2 regions of the Stenotrophomonas sp. YJH_SMC_106-19 genome follow, and region 2 is predicted to be linked to the other one. Evidence: riboswitches for the same ligand, from Rfam matches in the RefSeq annotation. Region 2 holds a riboswitch; the other holds the start of a gene.

Region 1 (4,578 bases), on a different contig from region 2:
ATACAATGAGCGGCCCCACGTCGTACAGGTGCGTTGCGTGTCGTATCCCTATCCGCTGGTCGTATTCGACCTCGATGGCACGCTGGTCGACAGCGCCGCCGATATCGCCGAAGCCCTGAACCGCACGCTGGAGGACATCGGCCTGGCCCGTGTGCCGGAAGCCACCGTGCTGGGCTGGATTGGCGACGGTGTCCGCCGGCTGGTCGAGCAGGCCGTGCATGCCGCAGGGCGGCAGGTCGATCTGGCCGAGGTCATGCCGGTGTTCATGGTGCATTACCGTGAGTGCCTGCTGCGCAGCCCACGCCTGTTCGACGGTGTGGCCGAAGCACTGGCGCAGCTGCGGGGACGTGCTGTGCCGCTGGCCATCTGCACCAACAAGCCTGCAGCGCTGGTGCCGCCGCTGCTGCAGCATCTGGGCATCGGCGATGCGTTCGCGCTGGTGCTGGGCGGCGATTCGCTGCCACAGCGCAAGCCCAGCGGTGAACCACTGCGGCACATCGCGGCACACTTCCGCTTGCCGGTGAATGCATGCCTGATGGTGGGTGATTCGTTGACCGACTACCGCGCGGCGGAAGACGCGGGAATGCCGATCGCGCTGGTGCGCTACGGCTACCCGCGTGGCCTGGACCTGGCCACCGCAGCTGCGGTGGCGGTGATCGACGATCTGCGCGAACTGCCGGGCCTGGCCGCGCGCATCCCGGTATAGCGCCGGGCCTGCGCCCGGCGCGCCTGCTCATTTCGGCTGGTAGCGCACGCTCAGCTGATACTCGCGGCCCGGCTGGTTGAACCACGCCACGGTCTCGTACCTGCGGTCGAACACATTGGTTGCCCGGGCCAGCAGCGACCACGATGGCGTGAGCGCGTACTCGGCGCGCAGATCCAACGTGCCATAGCCGCCGACCTTCACCGTGTTGGCGGCATCGTCATAGCGCTTGCCCGCACCCTGTACGGTCAGGCCGGCACGGAATGCGCCGAAGCGGCGATCCACATCCAGCCGTGCCGTCTGCTGTGCACGGCGCGGCAGCCAGTTGTCGAACTGGCTGCTGCCGTTCGTGCGGTTGCGCGGGTCGGTGTAGCTCAGCTGTGCAGCGATGTCGAAGCCGGCCAGCACGACGCCGCCGGTCAGTTCGGCACCGCGGATGCGCGCCTTCTCCACCTGCTGCATCCTGAAGGTGGCTGCATCGTAGGTGATCAGGTCATCGATGCGGGTCTCGTACACATCCAGGCCCCAGCGCCAGCCCTGGCCCTGCTGCGAAATGCCCAGGTTGGCGCTCTTCGACTTCTCAGGATCCAGTGTCGGCACGCCGCTCCACGGGTCATACAGGTCGCTGAAGGTGGGTGCCTTGAAGGCCGTGCCGTAGCTGGCGTTGATGCGCAGGCCGTGATCCAGCTCCATCGCCCAGCCGATGCTGCCGGTGGCATGGTTGCCGAACTGCTGGTTGTCGTCGTTGCGCGCGCTGGCCTGCAACTGGTGTCGGCCGAAGCGCCCCTGGTACTGCACGAACACACCGGTGTTGCGACGGCTGTCGACACGATAGCCGGCACTGCTGCCGTCCAGGTTGTCCTCACTCCAGTCCACACCGGCACTCAGCAGCTGGCCTTCGGCCACGCCGAAGTCGCCCTGCAGCGACGCGCTGTCACGATGCGTCTGCGCGCTGCCATGCACGTCGTCCGCGCCGACGTTGTCCGATTCGTTGTCACTGCGACCGACGTTGGCGGTCAGCACCAGCCGTTCGGCCGGCGTGTAGCGGACCTTGCCGGACAGTACCTGCTGGCGCGTCTCGGAGTAGTTGTAGTAGCCGTCGTAGTGGTTCTGGCCGTCGGCGCGCAGCGCGCTGCCCTCCACCGTCCACTGCTCGTTGAAGTTGTAGCCGCCGCGCAGGCTCTTGGAGAGGTTGCGGTAGCCGTCGCGGTCGGGTTCGTCGGCGAAGCAGCCGGTGAACAGCGTGGCCGAGCCCCGGCAGGCATCGATGCCATCGGAATGCTGGTAGGCGATGTCGGCGCCGAACCAGCCGCGTTCGCTGCTGCCACCGATGCCGCCGCTGGCCTCACGCAGGCCATTGCTGCCACCGCCCAGCTGCAGATGTGGCGCGAAGTCGCCCTGGTTGCGGCGGGTGAAGATCTGGATCACACCGCCGATGGCGTCGGCGCCATACAGGCTGGACTGCGGGCCGCGCACGATCTCCACGCGTTCGATCTGCGCCAGCGGCAGGTCCTGGATCATCGCCAGGCCGAGATCGGCGCTGTTGATGCGCATGCCGTCGACCAGCACCACCGTGTGGCCGGAGTTGGTGCCGCGCAGGAACAGCGAGCTCTGCTTGCCCAGGCCGCCGGCGTTGGTGAGGTTGATGCCGGCGCGGCCACGCAGCAGGTCCTGCAGCGAAGTGGCCTGGCTGGACTCGATCTGCGTCCGGTCGATCACCTGCGCAGGCGCGATGCTGTCCTGCAGGGCGATGGGGGTGCGGGTGGCCGTGACCAGGATGGGATCGAGCGCGCGGGCGCCATCATCGGCCTGGGCCAACGCGGGCAGGGCGGCCAATACGGCCAGGGAAAGCAATCGGGACTGCAGCTTCATCGGGGGACTCCAGGTGCCACGCACGCCCGCGTGGCGAAGGGGAGGAGCCGCGGAGGCAGGCAAGCGCCGATGCCGCAGGCAGTGCTGCGGACATCCAGCGCCATGCCCACCGCATCGCGACCTGAGGCTTCCGGGCCGGTCTCCGGGCTTGCCGCCAGGCGGCGCGAGGCCACCGTCCAGGCGCCTTCCCATGCTGTTGGCACAGTGGCGGTGTTGCCTGGAACTGACGTGCTTACCGTTGCGGGGGCAGCGCCGGCATGGCGTGGGTTCACGCGTCACCGGCTTCCCGTTTCAACCTGCCGGCCATGCCGCAGGTCACCTGGAAGTGCGCGCAGTCTACGGCATCGGCATGCCCGGTGCGGCGTATATGCGGCAATGTCTGTGGAGCTGATGATCCCCAGCCACTAGAATTGCTGCTTGATCCCGTGGTGCCGTTGCCGATGTCCGCCCGTTTTCCGCTGTCCCCGCGTTGCCTGCACAGGACGCATGCATGATCCTCGACCTGGTCCGCCACGCTGGCAACGGTCGCGACGAGTACCTCGATGGCCGCAGCGATCCACCGCAGCTGGCCCGCCTGCCACAGGAACTGGTGGAGGCCTATGCCACGCAGCCCTGGGAGCGGGTGATCAGCTCGCCCCGCCTGCGGTCACTGCACACAGCGATGGCGCTGGCCACCCCGCGCGGGCTGGACGTGGATGCGGACGAGGAGTGGGAAGAACTCGACTTCGGCGACTGGGACGGGCAGGCACTGTTCGACCTGCCGGAGCAGGCGCTGGCGGCATTCCATGCTGATCCGCATGCGTATCCGCCGCCAAACGGCGAAAGCTGGGGGCACTTCGAGCGGCGCATCGCGCGTGCGCTCGACCGCCTGCTCGACGATGACGACCCGCTGCCGACCGTCGTGGTCAGCCACGGTGGCCCGCTGCGCATGGTGCTGTCACAGGTCTGCGGCCTGCCGATGTCGCTGTGCTGGGCGCTGCGCATCGACCACGGTACGCGCCTGCGGGTCAGGCTGGAGCGTGGCGAGGCAGGCCTGGTGGGCGAGCTGCTGGAGTTGCAGCAGCCCTGATCCGGCCGGCGCCGATCAGTCCTCGTCGGCGCTTCCGGCCACGTCTTCTTCTGCGTCGTCGTCTGCGTCGAATCGCTGCTCGTGCACCGGCCCCGAGGCCGGGCCGGCCGCCTTCAGCGGGTGCGCGGCGATGCGCGCTTCGTAGTCCTGCACCAGCGCCTCGCGCTGCGGCTCGCCCAGTTCCTGCCAATGGCAGTCCAGCAGGGCCCCTTCCAGCGAGTAGAGCAGGTTCAGGCTGGGCTTGAAGCCGGCGCGCTTGACCTTGACGAAGGCACCCACCGCGCCGACGGCGGCCAGATCGTCACGGCTGCGCAGACCGACCTGGCGCAGCCACGCCGCACTTTTCGGACCGATGTTGCGCAGCTTCGGCGCACTCATCCCAGCGCCTCGACGAAGACGCGCGCGATGGCTTCCAGTCCGGCCTGGTCATCGGCATCGAAGCGACCGGTCTTCGGGCTGTCGATGTCGAAGACTCCGATCAGTTCATCGCCGCGCAGCAGCGGAACGACCAGTTCCGAGCGGGAGGCCGAGTCGCAGGCGATGTGGCCCGGAAAGGCATCGACATCGTCGACGCGCTGGGTCACGCGCTGGCGGGCCGCGGCACCACACACGCCCTTGTCCAGCGGAATGCGCACGCAGGCCGGCAGCCCCTGGAACGGGCCGACCACCAGCTCCTGGCCATCGTAGAGATAGAAGCCCACCCAGTTCAGGTCGGGCAGGGCGTGGAAGACCAGCGCCGAGAGATTGGCCGCGTTGGCGATGCGGTCGGACTCTCCATGGACCAGGCCACGGGCCTGTTCAAGCAGCTGGGCGTATTGTTCCGGCTTGCTGCCGGTAAGCGAGGCATTGGCGAACATGACCGCAGTCTAGCAAGCGTGCCGGGCCAGCGATAATGCACGCTCTGTTGCCCCGCTGGAGCCTTTGATGCCGTTGC
Region 2 (4,578 bases):
ACGACGCATTGCCCTGGTGGGTGTCGACCTTGGTCGACACGAACGCTGGCGATGAGCCACCGCAGGGATCAGATCGTGCCGACCAAGGTCGGCACCCGCCGGAACAGTTCAATCGGCTGCGGCAGCGGTCAGTAGATCGGCGTCACCTTCATCTGCGGCAGCGGCCGTGGTGCGCCGTCGGTGAGGTCCGGGCCAAGATCCTCCCAGCTGCGGCCCTGCTCCACCATCAGCCCCCACAACTGCTGTGACGCCAGCCGCTTGTCCTCCGAGCCCAGCTTGTACGACGGTGGCGACGGCACGCCGGCAGCCACCATCGTGTACGCCGCCCGATAGGCCAGCACCTGCTGCGCGGGATCGTCGGTACGCGCCACTTCCAGCGTGTAACGCTGGTAGGCCGAGGCCAGGTTGCGCCAGCGGATCCAGTAGTGATTCTCGAAGGAGAACGCGCAGAAGCGCGCACCGGCCAGGCTGCCCTTGTCGGCGATGCGGGTCAGCACCTCCTGCGGCATGTCCAGGTTCATGCCGCCCTCATCACCCTGCAGGGTCACGTGCACGATGCGGTCGCGATAGCCCGGAGCACGCGCCTGCAGCAGGTCGCGCCAGTTCTGCATGGTTGCCACCACCGCGAACAGGAAACGGCCGAGCTCGCCGGCGGCCACCGGTGCGGCGATGGACTGGTAGGTGCGTTGCCAGCCATGACGGTTTTCGCTGGGCAGGAACACCGATCGCTCCAGCGCCTGCCGTGCATTGCCGCCGGAGCTGACCTCCTCCGCATGTTGCGGATAGACCAGGTTGATGGCGAAGGTCGGCCAGCGCGGAAGCGCCGCGTCGAACAGATGGATCGGGAAGTTGCTGCTGATGCCCCCATCGGAGAACCAGCAGATCCGGAAGGCGGTGATCACCGGGCCGCAGGCCTGGCCGGCACTGGTCAGCCCCTCCATGCTGTCGGCCACGTTGTGTTCCGGATCGGAGGCGGTCGCCCCAGGCTCACAGCGGCGCTCGCGGCGCGAGGGCTCATGCAGCGGCACTGCGCTGATCAGCAACGGGAAACTCAGGCTCATCCGCGTTGCCACCAGTACCGGCAGCTGCGGCCCCTGCGGCAGGCGGTAATAGAGTCGTCCATCCACGCCCAGCGGCGGACCCGCATGGTTGACCAGCCACTGCACCACGCTGGCCGGGAACAGCTGGTCGAACTCTTCGCGCAGGAACCAGAACTGCGCGCCGCCCAGCGGCAGCGTGCGGGGTTCGTTGTGCGATACGCAGGTGGTGATCATCTGCAGGGTGATGGCATGCGGGCTGTCCGGCTCGTCGGCATAGCGCGGCGCATCGTGCAGGTCGGCAAAGGTGAGCGGCACATCGGCCGGCTTGCCTGACAGCTGCTGCAGGCAGCCGTGCAGCCATTCCGTCAGCGCCGGCCGGCGCGCGTCGCTGCCGAGGCCGCTGCACAGGCCCAGCAGATTGCGTCGTGCCACCCGCGCGACCCGCAGCGCGGCCCCGGCCACGCCAGCGCCGTAGGCGCACAGCAGGGACGGCAGCAACGTTGCCGCCACTCCACTCCAGCCGCCACCCCACGCGCCCAGCGCGAGCAGCAATGCCAGCGACACCAGCACTTCCAGCGGCGCGATCTGGAACACGGCGATGGCCAGGCACAGCAGCTTGCGGGGCCAGCCTGCATTGCCGGTCAGCACCACCAGCAGCCGATAGGCTGCACGCGCGCCGCGCGCCGGCTGGAACAGACCGTAGATGAACCCGCGCCGCGACAGCTGCGCCGACACCGCCGACAATCCACCGTACCCGGCATCGCCGGGCAGCGGCTCGCCCGCCTGCTGGCGGCGATCACCATAGGCCGCCGCCGCAGCCACCGCGGCGGCGATGGCGCCTGCCGAGGTGCCACCGATGCTCTTGAAGCGATACTCGCGCGCCAGCGCCAGTACCGCATTGGGGTACACGATGCCGCTGGTGATGCCACCTTTCATGACCAGATCGCAGTACTTCGCCGCCACACGTCACCTCCCGTCCGTCGGTTGCCAGTATCGCAAGCCGGCCTCTCACTGCCTGAGAAAGGCGCCACATCCCGGTGGTGTGATGCCAGGCCTTGACCATTGCTGCCAACCGGCCTACCTTGTGCACGCCGAAGGTATTCATCTCTTCATACGAATGAAGGGATGAATTTAAACGGGAATCCGGTGAAGGCGCTTCGCGCGCCCATTCCGGAGCTGCCCCGCAGCGGTGAATGGAAACGAATCCTGCCAACAGCACTGGGCTCGCGCCTGGGAAGCGGCAGGTAGTAGGTGGGCTGCGGCCCGCGTCCAACAGCCCGAATACCGGCCCCGGCCGGGGGACACGACCGTCCCCTGACTCGACCTGGAATCTCCGCGGGGAGGTTGCCGGGGCCGTCGTCGTCCTGCGCCTGCAGGGTGCGCGGCCACGTGCGTCCTTTTCACGGCATCCGGTTCGCCCGCGGGGGCGAAGGTCGCTGGCAAGACGCCCGTGGGCCGGCAACGGCACGCGTCGTCCTGCGGTTCCTTCGTTCCTCAATGCCGACATGCAATGAGGACACGCTGCAATGACCACTGTTACCAACCTGGGCTTTCCCCGCATCGGCGCCAAGCGCGAACTGAAGCGGGCGCTCGAACGCCACTGGGCCGGCGAGGACGACGCCGCCACCCTGCAGGCCACCGCCGCGGCGCTGCGTGCCCGGCACTGGCAGCTGCAGATCGAGGCCGGCGTCGATGTACCGCCGAGCAACGACTTCAGCCTGTACGACCAGGTGCTCGACACCGCATGGCTGTTCGATGCCATTCCCGAACGCTACCGCGAACTGGCCGCGCACGATCCACTGGCCGCCTACTTCGCCACGGCCCGTGGCCTGCAGCGCGATGGCATCGACCTGCGCGCGCTGGAGATGACCAAGTGGTTCGACACCAACTATCACTATCTGGTGCCGGAACTGCACGCGGGCCAGGCCTTCGCCCTGCGCGGTGACAAGCCGCTGACCGAGTTCAACGAGGCCAGGGCGCTGGGCATCCACACCCGTCCGGTGCTGCTGGGGCCGGTGAGCTTCCTGCTGCTGTCCAAGACCACCGACGGCAGCGCCGCGCTGGACCTGCTGGATGCGCTGCTGCCGGCCTATGTGCAGCTGCTCGGCCAGCTGGCCGACGCCGGTGCCGACTGGGTGCAGCTGGATGAGCCGCTGCTGGTGCAGGATCTCGACGCCGATGCGCAGGCAGCCTATGAGCGCGCCTATGCCCGGTTGGCCACGGCACGGCGTCCGAAACTGCTGGTCGCGACCTATTTCGGTGCGCTCGAGGACAACCTGGCGTTGGCCACCGGCCTGCCGGTGGACGGACTGCACGTGGACTTGGTGCGCGCGCCGGAGCAGCTGGACGCCGTGTTGAAGGCGCTGCCGGCCGAGCGCGTGCTGTCGGCCGGCCTGGTCAACGGCCGCAACATCTGGCGCACCCATCTGGACAACGCACTGATCCTGGCCCGGTTTGCCCAGGTGGACCGCGGCGCCGACCGGCTCTGGCTGGCACCGTCCTGTTCCCTGCTGCACACGCCCGTGGATCTTGCGCTGGAAAAGAAGCTTGATGACGAACTGAAGGGCTGGCTGGCGTTCTCCCGGCAGAAGCTGCAGGAACTGCGCCTGCTGGCCGACGCGCTCGATGGCACAGCGGATGCGGAAGCGGGCCTGGCTGCCAATCGCGCTGCGCTGGAGGGGCGTCGTCGCTCGCCACGCGTGCACAACCCGGCCGTGGCCGCACGCCTGGCCGCGCTGACCGTGGCCGATGCGCAGCGGCACACCGCCTACCCACAGCGCCGCGCCGCGCAGCATGCGGCGCTGCAGCTGCCGCTGCTGCCCACCACCACGATCGGTTCCTTCCCGCAGACGCTGGAGGTGCGCGAGGCACGCGCCCGGCACAAGTCCGGCAAGCTGGGCCTGGCCGAGTACGAGGCCTTCCTGGAACAGCAGACCGCGCATGCGGTACGCGTGCAGGAAGCGCTGGGCCTGGACGTGCTGGTCCACGGCGAATTCGAGCGCAACGACATGGTCGAGTACTTCGGCGAGCAGCTGGAAGGCTTCGCCTTCACCGGCAACGGCTGGGTGCAGAGCTATGGCTCGCGCTGCGTCAAACCGCCGGTGATCTTCGGCGACGTCAGCCGCCCGCAGCCGATGACGGTGCGCTGGTCCAGTTACGCGCAATCGCTCACCGACAAGCCGATGAAGGGCATGCTGACCGGTCCGGTGACGGTACTGCAGTGGTCGTTCGTGCGCGACGACCAGGAACGCGATGTGACCTGCCGGCAGATCGCGCTGGCCCTGCGGGACGAAGTGCAGGACCTGGAAGCAGCCGGCATCGGCGTGATCCAGGTGGACGAGCCGGCCATCCGCGAGGGGTTGCCGTTGCGCCGCGCCCACTGGCGCGCCTACCTGGACTGGGCGGTGGAATCGTTCCGCATCAGTACCAGCGGCGTGCGCGATGCCACCCAGATCCACACCCACATGTGCTATTCGGAGTTCAACGACATCATCCACTCGGTCGCAGCGATGGACGCGGACGTGATCTCGATCGAGAC

The links. A riboswitch is a leader RNA that binds a small molecule or an ion and turns the genes downstream of it on or off. The one in region 2 is predicted to bind cobalamin.
Region 1: it holds a riboswitch for cobalamin, as region 2 does, so the genes downstream of both, btuB (TonB-dependent vitamin B12 receptor) here and metE (5-methyltetrahydropteroyltriglutamate--homocysteine S-methyltransferase) in region 2, are expected to answer to the same signal.

What each region holds. Positions count from the first base shown of each region.
Region 1 covers NZ_JCAFRQ010000006.1:86,465-91,042, reverse strand. The annotation lists gene gph (phosphoglycolate phosphatase) at 38-706, shown strand; gene btuB (TonB-dependent vitamin B12 receptor) at 734-2,575, opposite strand; cobalamin riboswitch at 2,692-2,913, opposite strand; gene AC5P5M_RS16005 (histidine phosphatase family protein) at 3,066-3,644, shown strand; gene AC5P5M_RS16000 (TfoX/Sxy family protein) at 3,660-4,022, opposite strand; gene AC5P5M_RS15995 (GAF domain-containing protein) at 4,019-4,501, opposite strand; gene bioD (dethiobiotin synthase) at 4,569-4,578, shown strand, end outside.
Region 2 covers NZ_JCAFRQ010000005.1:231,316-235,893, reverse strand. The annotation lists gene AC5P5M_RS15245 (patatin-like phospholipase family protein) at 129-1,976, opposite strand; cobalamin riboswitch at 2,118-2,347, shown strand; gene metE (5-methyltetrahydropteroyltriglutamate--homocysteine S-methyltransferase) at 2,567-4,578, shown strand, end outside.